DNA from 4 places in the Frankia sp. CgMI4 genome. Region 4 is predicted to be linked to each of the others. Evidence: riboswitches for the same ligand, from Rfam matches in the RefSeq annotation. Region 4 holds a riboswitch; each other region holds the start of a gene.
The links. A riboswitch is a leader RNA that binds a small molecule or an ion and turns the genes downstream of it on or off. The one in region 4 is predicted to bind cyclic di-AMP.
Positions count from the first base shown of each region.

Region 1: linked by a shared signal. The riboswitch ahead of Manayef4_RS02985 (peptidoglycan-binding protein) and the one ahead of Manayef4_RS00780 (transglycosylase family protein) in region 4 are both predicted to bind cyclic di-AMP.
Region 2: linked by a shared signal. The riboswitch ahead of Manayef4_RS15860 (C40 family peptidase) and the one ahead of Manayef4_RS00780 (transglycosylase family protein) in region 4 are both predicted to bind cyclic di-AMP.
Region 3: linked by a shared signal. The riboswitch ahead of Manayef4_RS00180 (transglycosylase family protein) and the one ahead of Manayef4_RS00780 (transglycosylase family protein) in region 4 are both predicted to bind cyclic di-AMP.

Region 1 is NZ_MAQZ01000036.1:10,018-15,171, reverse strand. It holds gene Manayef4_RS02995 (asparagine synthase-related protein) at 1-1,551, opposite strand, end outside; gene Manayef4_RS25625 (lasso RiPP family leader peptide-containing protein) at 1,563-1,673, opposite strand; gene Manayef4_RS02990 (AfsR/SARP family transcriptional regulator) at 1,867-2,703, opposite strand; gene Manayef4_RS02985 (peptidoglycan-binding protein) at 2,961-3,710, opposite strand; cyclic di-AMP (ydaO/yuaA leader) riboswitch at 4,202-4,400, opposite strand; gene Manayef4_RS02975 (alpha/beta hydrolase) at 4,933-5,154, opposite strand, start outside.
Region 2 is NZ_MAQZ01000084.1:28,701-32,838, reverse strand. It holds gene corA (magnesium/cobalt transporter CorA) at 1-814, shown strand, start outside; gene Manayef4_RS15865 (hypothetical protein) at 1,029-1,415, shown strand; cyclic di-AMP (ydaO/yuaA leader) riboswitch at 1,767-1,933, shown strand; gene Manayef4_RS15860 (C40 family peptidase) at 1,939-3,045, shown strand; gene Manayef4_RS15855 (PHB depolymerase family esterase) at 3,565-4,138, opposite strand, start outside.
Region 3 is NZ_MAQZ01000002.1:35,509-39,569, forward strand. It holds gene Manayef4_RS00175 (peptide deformylase) at 160-1,809, shown strand; cyclic di-AMP (ydaO/yuaA leader) riboswitch at 2,307-2,482, shown strand; gene Manayef4_RS00180 (transglycosylase family protein) at 2,485-2,865, shown strand; gene rlmB (23S rRNA (guanosine(2251)-2'-O)-methyltransferase RlmB) at 3,071-4,061, opposite strand, start outside.
Region 4 is NZ_MAQZ01000002.1:174,353-178,091, reverse strand. It holds gene Manayef4_RS00790 (adenylosuccinate synthase) at 1-315, opposite strand, end outside; gene Manayef4_RS00785 (DUF3151 domain-containing protein) at 407-841, opposite strand; gene Manayef4_RS00780 (transglycosylase family protein) at 927-1,646, opposite strand; cyclic di-AMP (ydaO/yuaA leader) riboswitch at 1,649-1,838, opposite strand; gene Manayef4_RS00775 (transglycosylase family protein) at 2,312-2,989, opposite strand; cyclic di-AMP (ydaO/yuaA leader) riboswitch at 2,996-3,230, opposite strand.

The sequences.
Region 1 (5,154 bases), on a different contig from region 4:
TTTGTACTCCCACGGACCGGTGCGCTCTTCGGGCCGCACCGCCAGCACCGCCCGGACCACCCGCTCGTCGAGGAAGGGTGCGGCGAGCGGCGGGCCGACCGGATCGGCGAGCTGGTCGAACAACCGGAACACCGCCGCGCCAGCGCGGATGGCGAAGAGATCGGCGTGGCCGTCCCGGGTCTCGGCCAGCGGCCGGGCGCGCCGGACGGCCTCCGCGAACGCTCCGGCCAGCAAGTCGAGGGCCGTCGGCGTGAGCCAACCCGGGACCACAGGCGGAAAGGCCCAGTCGAGCGAGGCCAGGACGCCCGGGTGGGATCGGCCGGAACCGGCCGGACGGCGCGCGTGGCCGACCGTGGCACGGCGGGCCTGGTCGAGCGCATCGGCCATGTCGGCGAGGCAGTCCCGGTAGCCGCGCGGGCGCATCATTCGCAGGCACGCCATCCACGGCCAGCCCTCCTGCGCTCGGTGTCCGCGCAGGTCGTGCAGCGCCCGCCGGGGCCGGCGGCGCAACAACCGGGGGAGGTAGGCGGGACAGCCGTAGGCGACCTCGTCACCACCGAACCCGGTGAGGTGCACCCGCGGCCCGTACAGCGCGACCCGGTCAAGACCCGCGCGCAGCTTCGCCCGGTCGCCGATGCCGACGAACGGCCGGTCGAGCGGTTCGTCGGCGTCGGCGATGCCGTCGTAAACGAGGGGAAGCCCGGCGGCGGGCAGGATCTCGCGCGTGACGCCAGGGAGCGTGGCCGCGGCCCGCGCGGCGTCGTCGTCACCGGGATCGGGGGCGATCCCGGTGAGCGCGACCACGTCGGCGGGGCCGCGCGCGGCCAGGCAGCACACCGAGGTGGAGCTCAGTCCGCCCGACAGATCACAGCTCACTGTCCCGCCGCCGGCGACCCGCGCCGCCACGGCCTCGGCGAGAGCCGCCCGCAGGGTCGGCGCCCCCTCCGTGCGGGACCGCACCGGTGCCGGTCGACGCCACCACCGCAGGACGGTGGCCTTCTCGTCAGGGCCGACGAGAAGGTAGTGATCCGGGGGCAGCGCGTCGATCGACTCCCAGAGCACCAGGTCATCGAGCGGATGGGGCGGTGACGGGTCGAGCAGCGACAAAGCCAGCGCCGTCCGGTTCAGCGGGGCGCCCGTGAGCCGGGCAAGCACGTCGGCGCGGTCGGCGGCGACCAGGTGGCTGCCCAACCGGGCGGTGAAGACCCGCCGGGTTCCCGTCGGGCTGCCCTGGACGCGACGGTGGCTGTCGATTTCGGCGATCACGTGGTAGTCGCCGGCCACGGCGCGCGCGAGGTCGAGAGCGTGCACGTCACGGGCCGAGAGAAGCAGCCGCAGGAGCTGTCGCGCGTTGGTCGCGGCACACCCGATCAGGGCCAGCCGCGAGCGCCCGGCGACGGCACTGACCATGGCATCGTCCGGCCAGTTGCCGACGATCCACGGCCGCCCGGAGGCATACCGCAGCATGCGACGAGCCCCCGGCGGACGCACGACGGGATCACGGTCGGCCAGCACCAGAAACCAGCAGGACGGAATCGGGACCACCGCCACCCCGGCCGCCGTCACGCAAAACGCCGCCAGGAGTAGTCACGCCCCCAGCCCCAGCGGCCGTTCGTCACTGCGGCGAAGCTGCCGGCATCTTCCAGTCGCGGGGGGAGGTAGATAGCCTTCATCGTCTTCTCCTCAGCGGTTTCCGCGCGCCCTCGCCCCGGTGGCGTGCGCCCCGGTGGTGATACACGGCGGCGCCGCGCGCGTGGCCCGGGCGCCGGCCGGCTGGTCCAGCCCGTATGGTTGAAATTCCCCCGCCGGGTTCACTGGCGGTTCAGCTGACTTCCGGCGCACGACTCGGCCGGCACGGCCGTGGCATCAGGTGACCCACGAGTCCGGATTCAGTACATGCTGATGGGCACGCCGCAGTTCGACACCGGGCTCGATCCCGAGTTCGGTCACCAGCCGCCGGTAGACCGTCTGGTACTCGGCCAGTGCCTCGGCCCGCCGGCCGGTGTGTTCCAACGCAAGGATCAGCTGGGCCCAGAGACGTTCCCGGGTCGGATGTTCGACCGTGAGCGCCCGCAGGGTCGGCAGCACCCGGTCGTACTCGCCGAGGGCCAGGCGGGCGTCGATCAGGTCCTCGCACACCGCCCAGCGAGCCTCCTCCAGCCGGAGGACCTCCGCGCCCGCGATCTCCGCCGGGAGCTCGTCGAAGGCGTCCCCCCGCCACAGCGCGAGGGCGCCTTCGAAAAACCCGGCGGCGCGTTCCGGCGAGCCGGCGCGCACGGCGGCGCGGCCCTGCTCGGCGGCCGATTCGAACCGCTTAGCGTCGATCTCACCGGACGCGACGACCAGGCGGTACTCCCCCGGCCGGCTCTCGATGCGCCCGGGGCCGTTCCCCCCGGCTCCGGACGTGTCCAGGGGCGGCCGGAGGGTGTGCCGCAGCTCCGAGAGATAAGTCTTGATGTTGCCCCCGGCGGAGCGCGGCGGGGCATCCTGCCAGAGCGCGAGCCGCATCCCGTCCACACTCACCCACTGGCCGGCGTGCAGCAGCAGGGTCAGCAGCAGTATGCGCTTCTTGCGCTGGTCGATGCGGACCTGCTCGCCCGAGGATCGCCGCACCTCCAGCGGCCCCAGGACCGCGAACAGGAGACCGGCCCCGGTCACGGAGGATGCGTTCGGACTCGCCTCAGGTAGGTAGTCGTCGAGCATCGTGGCTCTCATCGATCGGGCCCCCGTTTCGGTTTTCCCGTGCGGGCCGGCTGGTCCCGTGCGGGCCGGCTGGTCCCGCCCGGGCCGATGCCGTCTCCCGACCCGGTGCTCCCGGCCGGGTGCTGGCCCGGTGGCTGAATACCCCCACCTCACCCCGGGTAGTCATCCGGTGCGTGCGGATATCGAGCAGCGCCCTCGGGCGGGTCGGGAACACCGGCCGGCGGCAGCGGAGCCCGGTCGGCGGGCCTCGATCAGAGTCAGATCCCGAGCTTCGCCCGCGTCTGCGGTCCGACGATCCCGTCAACCACCAGACCGTGCTTCAGCTGGAAGTCCTTGACCATGTGGTTGGTCTGGTACCCGAACTTCCCATCCACGCTGATCGGGTAGCCAAGGCTGGCGAGCCTCTTCTGGATCTGGTGGACGTCGAGGCGGAACCCGAGGCCGACGGCCAGCGACGGGTAGCGGGCCGCGGGTGCCACCACGGCCGCACGCACCGGGGCAGCCAGCGAGGAGTAGGAGATGTTCGTGAACCGCACGCCGCGCGAGACGGCCGCCGCCGCCGCCTGTCCCCGGGCCAGGTAGCGGTAGTGCAGGCCGTTGGTGTAGGCGCTCCAGGCGGTGATGCCCTGGCCTTCACAGACCTTCTTCGCCGCCCAGGCGTTGACGGCCGGGTCGTAGAGGTTGCGGTTACCCACCCAGCCGGCGTGGGCCCGCATGTTGATCTGCCACAGGCCGCGCGAGTCCTCGCCGTAGGTGGCGTGGGCGTAGGGGTTGCCGCCGGACTCCGCAAGAGCCACCGCGACCCAGGTGGCCAGCGGAACGCCGCGGCAGCCGGGCAGTCCCGCGTTCGCGGCCGCGCTGGCGATCGTCACATCGGGGACCGTGGTGGCGGCCCTGGCCGGGCTCGCGGTGGCGAACATGCCGGCGCCGGCGCCGATCACACCGACGGCGGCGACAACGGCGCCCCGGGTCCGGGTGGAACGTTTCCGATGCTTTCCCTTGGCCATTTCTTTGACATCTCATTTCGGTGTCGTCGAACACAGACGGGTGATCGAGGGGAGGGATGCCGCTCGAAGGAGGGCGAGCGGAGACGACCGCGCTGGAGAAGGGCAGCACCCAGTGCCGGTCTGCCGGTGCGCCGAGAGGCCGTCCGGGGACGACCGGGGACGACCGATCGACGCGCCCTGGGGATCCCGGGGTCGATGGYCTGAACAGCACGGCAGGCGGCCGTGGTCATTCCGTTCCAGGCCTGGCGGGCCCGGTGGACGGCAGGGGTCAGCCGACCACAGACGACGAGGCCGGGTGGCTTTCAGCCGAGCTGGTGGTATGGCGCGTCAGCGCGATCGGCCGGTACGGGCACCGACCGGATGGCACGTTCTCGCGAAGACGTCAGGGCGAGAACGGCGCCCCGTATGGCGGGGACGCACCGCGGGTCGCGCCGAACGGCGTCACGGTCCAGAAGACCGGAGCCGAGCGTTCCTGAAACACAGGCAACGTCGAGTCCTTCCCGTACGCCTGCGAGGTTAGCRGTCGGGTTCGGGCCGGGAAGCCCGGCCYTTTCCGCGGCGTGCGCGTAACGGCTTAACCCCAAGGGTGGCCCGCAACGAGCCACCCGGAGGAACGTGGTTCCCCCGCTTCTGCCCAAGATCTCTCGGAGGGAGCTGCGGACCGTGGACAGAACTCGGCGTCGGCCCGGAGCTGTTGATACCCCGCAACCGTAGCGAACTACAGACCGTAGTGACAAGTACGAGTTGTGCCGAATCTGGGCGCATGTTGGTCACGATGCGTGCATAACGCTGCGATGCCGCAACTCTCGGACATCAATAGCAGCTACCGGTAGCGACGCAGATCACCCGTCACGACCGGATCTTGGCGATATGGCCGGTCTGTCGAGACGGGGACCGGTGGCCACGAGGTCCGGTAGTCACCGGGACCGCCCGGCCGTCCGGCAACCCAACCCCGGCAACCACGGCAAGCGGGAAGCCTGGCCCGGGGGTCGGGTGGCGTGCGGACGGGTACGCAAACGCGAACGGCGCAGGCTTCGAGCCTGCGGCTCGAAGCCTGCGCCGTTGAAAAACGGACGATGCGGTACGGGACGGACGACTGACCCGCGGATTCGCGTGATTCGCGCCGGCACCCGCCGAGGAAACACCTGCTGAGCGGTTGGGCCTCCCGCGAAGGCACACCCCGATCGGACCGGCACGCGGGCGCGCCCGGCACCGGGCGAGATCAGTCGACCGACCGGTCCCGCTGCCGTTGCCGTGGGGCCAGCCGCGAGACACGGAGATTCTCGAGGAACAGCAGGATGTGCGCGCCGACCGCACGCCGGCCGGGGCCGGCGAGCACGCCATGCCCCCCGGGCAGCGACGCCAGCCGGGCCCGGCGCGCGGTCCGCGTCATCATGCGCGCCAGCGCAAGCGGGCTGACCTCGTCGCGCTCGGCATGGAGCAA
Region 2 (4,138 bases), on a different contig from region 4:
GGTGGAGGACGCGGTCACCGGCCACCAGCGCCCCAAGCTCGAGCAATACGAGAACCACCTGTTCATGGTGCTCAAGACGACCAGTTACGTGGAGCACACCCAGGTAACGGGCACCTCCGAGGTAGTCACCACCGGCGAAATCATGATCTTCCTCGGCGAGGACTTCGTCGTGACCGTGCGGCACGGCAGGCACGGGGAGATGACGAAGCTGCGCGGCCGGCTGGAGGCCAACCCGGAGATGCTCCGGCACGGCCCGACGGCCGTGCTGCACGCCATCTGCGACAGCATTGTGGACGACTACGTCCGCACCGTGGAAAGCATCCAGGCCGACGTCGACCAGATCGAGACGGGCGTCTTCCATCGGGATCAGAAGCCGTCGACGGAAAGCGCCTACCAGATGAAACGCGAGCTTCTGGAGCTCAAGCACGCGGTGCTGCCGCTCGCGGGCCCGTTGCGTACCCTCACCATGGACGCCCCCACGATGGTCGACGTGGCGATGCGCCGTTACTTCCGGGACGTCGCCGACCACCTCGAGCAGGTCAGCGAGCGAATAGCTCACTTCGACGAGCTGCTTTCCTCCGTGCTCCAGGCGACGCTGACGCAGGTGACGATCGCGCAGAACGAGGACATGCGACGGATCAGTGCCTGGGTGGCGATCGGCGCCGTCCCGACCGCCGTCGCCGGGATCTACGGCATGAACTTCGACCACATGCCGGAGCTTCGTCAGACGTGGGGCTACCCGGCCGTCCTGGCCGTCATTACGACGATCTGTCTGTTTCTCTACCGTGCGTTCAAGCGCAACGGCTGGCTCTGACACCGACCTGCATGCTATGCGCGCATAGACCACGACAATGACYGCAGATCCATAGTCCCTTTTTACTATAAGTTGGCTGACGCGACGTATCCGTACGATGGGTTACCCCTGGCCCGCCACGTCGGTTACCGTTACCAACCGTGTCGGAGCAACCGGGTCTCGCGCCAGCCGCTCGGCGCGGTCCCCGCCGACCCCCCACCCCTCGGGGGACTCCATGACCTCGCCTGACCCCAAGAGTCGTAAAACGGCCATCCTGCCCGATCGGGGCGATCTCATCGCGGAGCTCGCCGGCCGGCTGGAGGCCCTCGACGCGCTCCTCAACCGGCTGGAGGATGCCGAGCGGCAGGCCGCCGACGCCAGCGAGCATCTCATCCGGACCCGCCGGTGGCAGGAGGACACGGTCCGGACCATCCAGGAGGAGCGGGCTCGGATGCGCCAGCGCCAGCACGCCCTCGACGAGCTCGCCGACCACGCCCGCGCCGCGGTCGAGGCGCTGGCGCACCACCGCTCGCTGCCCCGTGAGGTCCACGAGCTCGCGGTCGAGCTCCAAGTGCTCGATGCGGCGGGATTCCTCACCCGCCGCGGCTCCCGGTCCCGCTGAGGGGGGTGCACACCCGGCCTCACCCGTCGACTACTTTAAGTAGTCAAAATCGCCCACGGGCCGCGGGAGGGCTACCCGCCCGCCCGCCTCTCACCCGGACCGGCCGCCGCCGCGGACCCCACACGCAACGAAAAACCAGCAGGACAAACGGGGCGCGAAGGGCCTTAGGGCCGCCCGGTCAGCCCGGCCGACCGCGCGGGCCGCCGACGCCGCGCGACGGGAACTTCAACGCGCACTCGCTGTAGTTGGGAAGGACTAGTGTTTACCCACCCCATCCAAGTGGACTAGTCTCACGCCGACGTCACGACAACACCGGGCCGAACGCCGAGTCCTGCCCCCGGCCCCGGTGTCCCCTCCGAGTCGTCATCAGGGGCAGGAGCGGGGGACCCACCTCCACCGGCCGGCGCCGATCCGCGGTGTCGACCTAGGGGTGAAGCTCGACGCGTGAAGGTCACGCGAGAGCCGGGCAGCCCAGCCCGAACCCGACAGCTCACTTCGCAGGCGCACGGGAAGGAATACACCGTTGTCCGCGCAAAGCGTGCAGCTCGACGAAGAAACGCGAGGCGCCGGTCGCGGCCGTCACCGCGCACCCTCCGCGCCCCCGGCCGCCCGCAGCCGGGCCCGGGCCCGCGCCTTCGCCGCCGTGACCACCGGGACCGTCGCGGTCTCCGGAGTGGCTCTCGCCGGCTGCGCCACCGACATCAACGCCGACGCCGCGAAGGACGAGCAGCCGAACACCGCTCCGATCACCCTCGCCGCGCAGATCGGCTCCCAGGCCGCCCTGGGGGGCAGCATCGCCGCCGCGGCGGTCAGCACCCACGGCTCCACCTCCCTGCTCGGCTCGACGGGCGGTGTCGACGCCCCGCCCCTGGCCGGCAAGGTTCAGGTCGGTCTCCGGGTGACCAACCCCGACGTGAGCGTCAGCGCGGACCAGCCGATCGACATCGGCTTCTCGCTCTACAACGAGCAGARCCACGAACCGCTGGCGAACCAGCTGGTCAAGGTGCAGGTGAAGCTCCCCACCGGGTGGGCCACCTTCAAGCACCTTTACACCAACGCCCAGGGCTACGCCTCCTACACGGCCCGGGTGCTCACCACCACGAATGTCACCGCGGTCTTCGACGGCACGGACGCCCTGCAGTCCGCCCGCTCGGCGAACGACGCCACCCTGCGCGTACGGCCGGCGCCCACCCCCCGGCTCGTCCGCAACGCCGCCTGGTCGGATCTCCTCACGACAGGGGACGCCGCGGACCAGGCGTCGGTTCCGGTCCCGTCGAGCTCCCTCGGGGAGAAGGCCGTCTACCTGGCCTCCCTGCAGGCCGGCAAGCCCTACGTCTACGGTGCGGAGGGCCCGAGCTCGTTCGACTGCTCCGGCCTCATCCAGTACATCTTCAAGCAGCTCGGCAGGAGCGTGCCGCGGACGACCGACGCCCAGTTCGCCGCCYCCACCCGGGTGTCGCAGTACAACAAACAGCCCGGCGACCTGATCTTCTTCGGGACACCCGGGAACATTTACCACGTCGGCATCTACGCGGGCGACGGCATGATGTMGGCGGCGCCGCACACCGGCGACGTCGTGTCGCTCAAGAAGATCTATACCACCTCCTACTACGTCGGTCGGATCCTCTAGCGGCCGGTCGGAGCCGGCGCACCGCCCTCATGCCGACGCAACGGCTCACCCGGCTCCGGTGGATCGCCTTCGCGGCTGGGGCGCGGACCACACGAGCCCTGCCAGTCCACGAGCGGCCGGCTACCGAGCCCCTCTCCAGGCGCCGACCCGAAGCCGTGGAAGCCGGACCCGGGACTCCCACCCACCGGCGAAGCCGCGGACAGACCAGCAAGCGGGCCCTGTCACCGCCCGACAACCCGCCTATGTGGTTCCTTTCCAGCTCTCCGGACGGGCCCTCCTTCCGGTGGGACGGACGTCAGATCTCCCCCCCATCTGACGTCCGTCCGGCCGGAAGGCCCCCGATTCCGCCGGCCTTCCCTCGGATTCCCCCCCCATCCGCACGGGAAGGCCGGCGGGCCTCGGGCCCCGGCCGACCAGGTCCGCCGATGCCGCTACCCCCCTCCCGGCGGCATCGGCGGACTTCAGCCCTCGGTCTCTGCCCGGTGCGGAAACCGCCCGGCCCGCTCGCGGGCGCCGCGGTCAGGCCCCCAGCCGGTGACCAGACGAGAACTTCCACAGGGTCTCGCTGACCTTCCGGTCCCAGGAGGCCTCCGGGGCCCGGCCCTCCGGGACACGGTCCTGGCAGGTCGGCCCGGGCTCCGGGTCGAACTGCCCGACGACGCCGACCGCGGCGAACTCCGGCTTACCCGGGGCGCAGGCGGCGGTCAGGGCCAGCCGGGCACCCTCGCCGATCCCCCACACGTAGACCCGGTTCGGATCCACCTTGGTCCGTTTCGTGGAGACGAAGCGGACCACGTCGCGCAGATAGCGCACGTCGGCCCCCTCGGGTCCGTCGATCCGCCACGTGCCGCCCACGGCTTCCGGGAAGGCCACCGCGAAGTCGCGGGAGTTCGCGAGCTTGCCGGCGTCACTCTGCCGGTCAAGTGACTTCGCGTCCGCGTTGTCGTCGTGCAGGATCAACACCAGCGGAAGCGGGTTGGCGGGATCGGACGGGGCCTGGACGAGCAGCTCGCGGCCCGCCGACGCGTAGTCGCCGGGCAGGCTGACCCGCTGGGTCTTCGGGCGGTCACGGGTCCCGAGGTAGCCCCAGACG
Region 3 (4,061 bases), 140 kb from region 4:
CGATCCCGCGCTGTCGGATACCCGACAGTCGAGCATTCAGCCGGACATCTGTGCCCGTTTGACATGGCGTCGTTATCCTGATGTGTCGACTGACGGAGGACTGATCGCCCGATTTCACTCCGGCCTTCACCGACCGTACCGACATGGAAGGCCGTTTCGATGTCGTACGAATCTGGACCTTACCGGGTATCGCCCAGGCTGCTGGCCCGGGAGGACTTCCGGGCGGCGTGCGCGACGCGGGACTTCCGCACGGTGTTCCGGCTGATGAAGAAGTACGACGGTGCCAGCCAGAATCGCATCGCATCTCCGGTGGAAGGGCTCAGCCAGAGCAGGGTCAGCCGGATCATGCAGGGCGAGGACCACATCGCCCGGCTCTCCCTGATCGAACGCATCACCGACGCGCTGCGCATCCCGGGCAGTTATTTCCACCTGGCCGCACGGCCGTGGGAGGCGGCACGGGACGTGCGCGAGCCGCCCGGGCCGCCAACGGTTCCGGCCGGATCCGGCCCGACGCCGGTAGCCCACGTCGCGACCCCCTCCGTCGACCCGGCCCCGGCCCCCGGCCCCGTCGTCGCCGAGAGCCCGGGCCGGCTCCCCCCCGGACCGGGGGGCCTGGTCGTCGAGGAGGACCGGGCCGAACTCCGCTACGACGACAGCATGTACGTCGCCCACCAGCGAAGACGTCTTCTCAACGCCGGCAGCGAACCGGTAACCCGGTATCTGATGCGGATATCGGTCGACCGGTTCCCGGGAGATCCGGAACGCTCCGCGCGGTTGTACCGATCCGATCCGCTGCGCTGGGAGGACCTCCAGCTCAGCGCGCACTGTGGCGGCGAGCAGATGGCCTGGCAGGTCAAGACCGACTGGGACGCGCTCAAGGAGGTCTGGCTGCTCTTCGAGAACAGCCGAGGACGATTTCCGCTCTATCCCGGCGAATCGGCGTGGATCAACTACAGCTACCAGGTAAGCAGGGAGAAGTGGGGGCCGTGGTTCCAGCGTGCCGTGCGGGTACCGACGAGTTTCCTCTCGGTGCGGCTGGACTTTCCGGCCGAGCTGGATCCCGTGGTCTGGGGCATGGAGACGTCGATGACCGCCGATGCCTTCCCGTTGCGGACCGCAGTCGCCCGCACCGACTCCGGCGACCGGCGGATCTTCACCTGGTCGACCACCGAGCCGCCGCTGCACGCCCGCTACCGRCTGGAATGGAACTTCCGGGCCACCGTGCCGGAACGTGATCCGGCCACGGAGACCGGAACACGTCCCAGCGATCAGATGGCGGCCGTCGGCATCGTGCAGGAGGGTGAGGCGATCCTGCGGCAGCCGGCCCGCCCGTTCGCTCTGCCCAACGAGGCCGAAGACGCGCGCCGGGTCGTCGCCGAACTGTCCTCCGCCCTCGAACGGGTGTCCGCCCTGCACACCTTCGGCAAGGGCCTGGGCATCGCCGCGCCGCAGGTCGGCATCAACCGCGCCGCGGCGATCGTGCGTACCGCGGGCGGCGACACGCTCACGCTGCTCAACCCCAGCGTCATCGAGACCTCCCGAGAGACCGACGAGCAGTACGAGGGCTGCCTGAGCTTCTTCGACGTCCGTGGCCTCGTCCCCCGGCCGCTGGAGCTGCACGTCGAACACACCGATATCGATGGCAACCGGCACATCACCGTCTATCGGCAGGGGCTGGCGCGGCTCGTCGCTCACGAGATCGATCACCTGCACGGTCAGCTCTACACGGATCGGATGCGGGCCGGAACCACACCGATCCCGGTGGAGCAGTACCGGGGTACCGGCTMGGCCTGGTCCTACAACCGCTGACCAACCCGAACGCACCCGCCCCGCGGGCGGCACGTCGGCATGCCGACGTGCCCACGTGCCGACGTGCCGACGGCGCAGCGCCGGGACCGGGTGTCCGACACGGACTGTTAGATCCGACATATGACATGGTTCCCTCGTGCCGTATAGTCCGGAAAGCAGGCGATAGGTGCGGGTCCGCCGGAACGTCGACACAGATTTTTTCGGAACCTGGTTAGAGACTGCCGGCAGCGGGTAGTGGAGGCTCGATCGCCACGCGGCGGAACAGATTCCCCACGCATCGCKTATTGTTTACCGTCAGCGTGACGACCCAGCCACGAACTGGGGATTTTCAGCCCACTGAACAACCTCTAGGATCGGGCGCGCACGCGGGCGCGAAACACCATTAAAAAGATCGGGACAAGTAAGTGGGGTGCACTGTGTGCATCCTCACGTACTCTTGTTTTTCCCGGGTCACTCTCAGCTATGTTCGTTGCCGTGCCGTCACCTGATGGCATGCGTCGGGCGGCACGCCGAATCCTGCCCCCGCTCGACGAGAATCAAACCTTTGGCAGGAGCGGGGGAACCAATTCCGGGCGCCGATAAAAGACGTCCTCGGGGTGAAGCCGCGATGCGCGGCCGGGCATTCCCAGCCCGAACCCGACAGCTCACCTCGCAKGCGTGGGGAAGGGCAACTCAATGTCCAACGCTCGTTCGCTCGCTCGTGGTCTCAACCGCATCAGGCTCGGTTCCCGGGCCTTGATCGCCGCCACCACTCTCGCGGCCTCGATCGGCGGTGGCCTCGCGCTGTCCCAACCGGCCAGCGCGTCGACGAACGCCGACCACTTCCTCTCCAAGGTGATCCCTTGTGAGTCCGGGGGGAACCCCCGCGCGGTCAACTCCATCGGCGCCGGCGGGTTGTTCCAGTTTCTGCCCAGCACCTGGCACGGGGTCGGCGGCAAGGGTCTGCCGCAGCACGCCAGCGTCGCCGAGCAGTGGCAGCGCGCCCGCATCCTGTACGCCCAGCAGGGGACGAGCCCCTGGTACGCCTCGAAGCCGTGCTGGGGTCACAAGATCTGAGCTGCCCGACTTCCCGCGCCAGCCTTCACCGTCCGCGCCCGGCCGGTACTGATCGGCGCGCGGTCAGCAGCCCCGTGTCCCGTCCGGGACACGGGGCTGCGCGCTACGTTTCCCGGTCACGGTTTCCCGGTCACGGCGACGTCGGCCAGCTCAACTTCCGCGGCCCCGCCCGGCGGAGACCCGGCGGACCCACCGATCGGCCGGCTCAGCCGATCCGACGGCGGCGGGCGATCTCGGCCAGCGTGATCCCGGCGGCCAMCCCCGCGTTGAGGGACTCCACCGCACCCGCCATGGGGATCCGGACCCTCACGTCGCAGCGCTGCTCGACCAGCCTGGACAACCCGCGTCCCTCGGAACCGATCACCAGGACGAGGGGGTYGGTCGCCATCGTGAGCTCGTCGATGCTCACTTCACTGTCCGCGGCCAGACCGACAACGAACTGGCCGCCCGCCGCGTAGGAGACGAGCGTGCGGGCGAGGTTGGTGGCGCGCGCCACCGGCAGCCGGGCGGCAGCCCCCGCCGAGGTCTTCCAGGCCGCGGCGGTCACGCCGGCGGCCCTACGCTCCGGAACGACGACGCCGTGGGCACCGAAGGCGGCGGCCGAGCGCACCACGGCCCCGAGGTTGCGAGGATCGGTGACCCCGTCCAACGCCACCAGCAGACCCGGAGGGGACGAGCGCGCGCGGGCGAGGAGATCATCCGGATGGGCATACCGGAACGGCGGTACCACGAGGGCGAGACCCTGATGCGGAGCGGTGCCACACATCCGGTCGAGATCCGTGCGGCCGACGTCGGCCACGGCGATCCCGGCCCGCCCGGCGAGCCGGCGGGCGTCGGCGAGCCGCTCGTCGAAGTCCAGCCCGCCGGCGATGAAAAGGGTCGACGACGGTACCCCGGCCCGCAGCGCCTCGACCACCGCGTTGCGCCCGACCACCAGCTCGTCGCCCTCGGTCCGCCGTGGGCGCCCGGCCCCCGCGGAACCCCCCACGGCGCTCGGCCCGGTGGTGGCCGCAGCTGCGACGGCGCGGCCACCATCCCCGCGCCGGCCGGCGGCCGCTCGACCCCGCTCGGCTCCGGCCGAGGCGGAACGGGCCGCCGCAGCCGCCGCCGCACGACGCTGGGCGGGATGGCCGGGGCGCAGCTGCGCGGGCGGAGTGGCCCCACGGCCCTCCAGCGCCTTGCGGCCGTGACCGCCG
Region 4 (3,739 bases):
GATCAGATGGGCGTTCGCGCTGATCAGGAGCCGGGAGACGTCGATGCCGCGGGCGGTGAGCCCGTCCATCTCGGCCAGCAGCACGCCCGGGTCGATGACGACCCCGTTGCCGATCACGGGAACGCAGTCGGCCCGCAGCATGCCACTGGGAATCAGGTGGAGCGCGTAACTCTCCGCCCCGATGACCACGGTGTGGCCGGCGTTGTTGCCACCCTGGTACCGGACGACGTAATCGACGGCGCCGCCCAGGAGGTCGGTCGCCTTTCCTTTTCCCTCGTCGCCCCACTGGGCACCGATGAGGACAAGAGCAGGCACCGGGCGAGGTTACTAGGGATGGCGGGGTCGTGGGGCCGGCTGCGGCATCCTCGCTGGTCTCCACCACCGACGCGGCCTGATGAACTCACTGTCAGGTGAAGCCGAGCTCACTGGCAGCGACGGAATCGCTGTCGGCCAGGAACGTCCGGCAGCGGGTGGCCTCCTCGGCCTCCCCGATGGCCGCGGCCGCCCGACCGAGAGCGGCGAGCGAACGCAGGAACCCGCGGTTGGGTTCGTGTGACCAGGGGATCGGCCCGTTGCCCTTCCAGCCCGAGCGGCGCAGGGCGTCGAGGCCGCGGTGATAGCCCGTGCGGGCGTAGGCATAGGCCTCGACGGGTCGTCCGCCGGTGAGCGCGAGCTCGGCGAGCGCGGCCCAAGGCACGCTGAACGCGGGCAGCCGGGCGGCGACGGCATCCGGCGGATCACCGGCGACCAGCGCATCGGTCGCGGCCGCGTCGGAGGGCAGGAGCGTCGGCGGCGGACCGGAGAGCAGGTTGGGCTTTCCCGAGGTGGACGGCGTCGTCATGAGTGCATCCTGCCCGACGACCGGCCGCACACGTCATGGAGGTCACCCCGGACGCGCTTGCCCTGCGCGCACGGTGACCGGTCGGTCAGGCCCTGACGCTGACGTTCCACAGATTCTGGCCGACGACCCCGGGTTGACCGTCGCTCACCCGGGTGAGGTACGAGTACAGCGCGGCGATGCCCTGCGACTGCGGTCCGAACTTGCCGTCGACGGTGAGTACGAAGCCCTTCTGACGCATCCTGTCCTGCCAGACGAAGGCGTCCGGGCGAACGTCGTCGCTGAGGGACGCGTCGAGGACCGTGCCCCTGAACGAGCCGTCCCCCATCTCCCGGCGGGCCCGGTCCAGCGTCATGGGGGGTTCCACCGGGGTGATGGCCTGCTGGATGACGTCACCGGAGCCGCCCGGGACARTGGCCGGGCCGTTGTTGGTCAGGCCCATCTTGACCGAGCAGGACGGCCATGGCTGCCAGCCCCGCTGGTTGTAGAGCTTCGCGGCCGCCTCGTCCTGCGTGGCGGGCGATGCCTGGTACGGGCGGCCGGAGTACCCGAGCCCGTGCCAGGTCTGGTCGTCGAACTGGTAGGCACCGGAGAAGCCGTTGCCGGTGTTGACCGCGTAGTTGCCGCCGGACTCGCATTGGCGGAGCTTGGCGAAGTCGTCGGAGGTGGCCGCGCCCGCCGGAGCCGCGGTGACCGCGAGGCCGCTGCCGACGATGGCCGTGACCGCGCCGGTGGTGCGCAGGATGCGACCGGCGGGCGATGGGGCCTGCGGTGCTCGATGTCTGCCGCCACGACGCCCAGAGGGCATGTCAGTCCAATCCCGTCGCCTGCGGGGTGAGCTGTCGGGTGCGGGCTGGGATGGCCCGGCCGGAGGATCCGACCCCGGGTGGGAACCGCTCTCCACCATGGGCCGGGACGCACCGGCTTTACCCCAAGGACGCCGCTTGCGGCGCCCGAAATGTGGGTCCCCCACTCCTGCCCGCTGCGGTCGATGTTCGTTCCGGCCGCTCGTACGGGGGCAGGACTCGGCGTCCGTCCGGGCGGCCTCGCCGACGAGGCGAGTGAGCGGCACTCTAGCGAGAACCGCTCATGGAGCGCAAACCGGGGTGGTCCGGAGTAACCAGTGAGGATCGCGCGAATCGTGCCACTTCCATACAGGTTCCGCAGGTGGCTCGCTGGTCCTGCTGTTCCTCGTCGGCCTTGCCGAAGATCGGCTCTGCCGAAGATCGGCCCTGCCGGAGGCCGGTCAGGGTGCGGTCCTGGTGATGCTGGTGGTGGGTTGTACGGGCCGGCCCGTACGGGCCGTCAACCGGAGATCGTCCGGAGACAGGTCGGGCCAGCCCGTCGTCGAGGTGAGATCCCCTGACCGGTGTCGCCGGGGTGGGATGTCCGGTTCCCGCGGCGGTCGTCCCTCCGCCACGGGGGCGGAGCGAATGGATCAGCTGATGGAGCTGATGGGGCTGATGGGGAGGATCAGCGGAAGGTGGCCCGCCAGGTCGCCGGGCCGACGATGCCGTCGACGGCGAGTCCCTTGGCGGCCTGCAGGGCGCGGGCGACTGCGGCGGAGCGTGGTCCGTAGCGGCCGTCGATCGTGATCGGATAGCCCAGATGGTTGACGCGGGCCTGCCAGGCCCGCACGTCGTCACGTACCTGCCTGGCCAGTGCGGTCGTCAGGTTACGGGTGAATACGGGGGTGCTCATGGAGATGGGGCTGACCGTCAGCTCGCGGCGTTCCGTCGTGCGCGAGGCCTGGCCCGAGGAGCTCGACGAGCCGCCCGCGAGCTGGTCGGCGCCCATCCCGCGGCCACAGGCCGGCCACTGGCCGAAGCCGGACCGTCGGGCGAGCTTGAGCGCGGCCTCGTCCTGGACGGCCGGGGAAGCCTGGTGCGGCAGACCGCCGTAGCCGAGGCTGTGCCAAGTGCTGGCGGAGAACTGGTAAGCGCCGTAGTACGCGTTGCCGGTGTTGGTCGTGTAGTCACCGCCGGACTCGCACTGCCGCAGGCCCGTCCAGGTGGTGGCCGCATCGGCCGGCTGGCTGAGCGCGAAGGTGCCGCCCACCGCCGCCGCGAGTACTGGTGCGACCACGAGGGCCCGGGCCCGGCTGCGGGTACCGGCGCGGCATTGTCGGCCACTGATACGTGCGTCGGACATGTCTTGTGGTCCTTCCCCACGCCTGCGAGGTGAGCTGTCGGATTCGGGCTGGGAACTGCCCGGCCGTGCCAGGGATCCCTGGAGACGGAAGCCGCACCGGAAATACCTTTCCGGGTGGTCGTCGCACATGGCTTCACCCCGAGAGCATCGAATCCTTTCGATACTCGGAGATGGGTCCCCCGTTCCTGCCGCCCGGTTCGAGAAATCGTCGGCCAGGGGCAGGATTCGGCGTGCCGCCCGACGAATGCCCGACGTTGTTGCCGGGCACGGCGAAAACCATAACCACGCCGCCCGGCGAGTCGCCAAGCATTGAATAGGGTGCGTGAAAAAGAGCACACTCGGCGCGCCTGCTTGAGTAGGAACTGGCGGCCTGGTATCGCGCGTGCGCGCCCGCTCATCAACCTGGCGGTACGGCGTGCGGAGGCATTTGTGCTCGGCCGATCACCCTGTTTGCCGATGGTCGACGATGAGCGGAGAGTCCCACATCAGGCCAGATGCGTGACATGTCGACAAAGGCGTGACGGCCCTGCTACGAGATCGACGCGAGTGATCGGCCTGATACTACGCTTCGTCCATTGAAGCCTGTTTTTGTGAGAAAAACAACGGAAATCGGGCGGTAACTTGCGGCGTTGTGATTTTTGCACACGGCGGATTCAATCGGACACCGACTGTGAAAAGCGCCCGTCGGATCACCACAGTGGGCGAAGGGGTTCCCTGGGGGTGGGGCGGTAGGTGAACGGTTACCGAAGG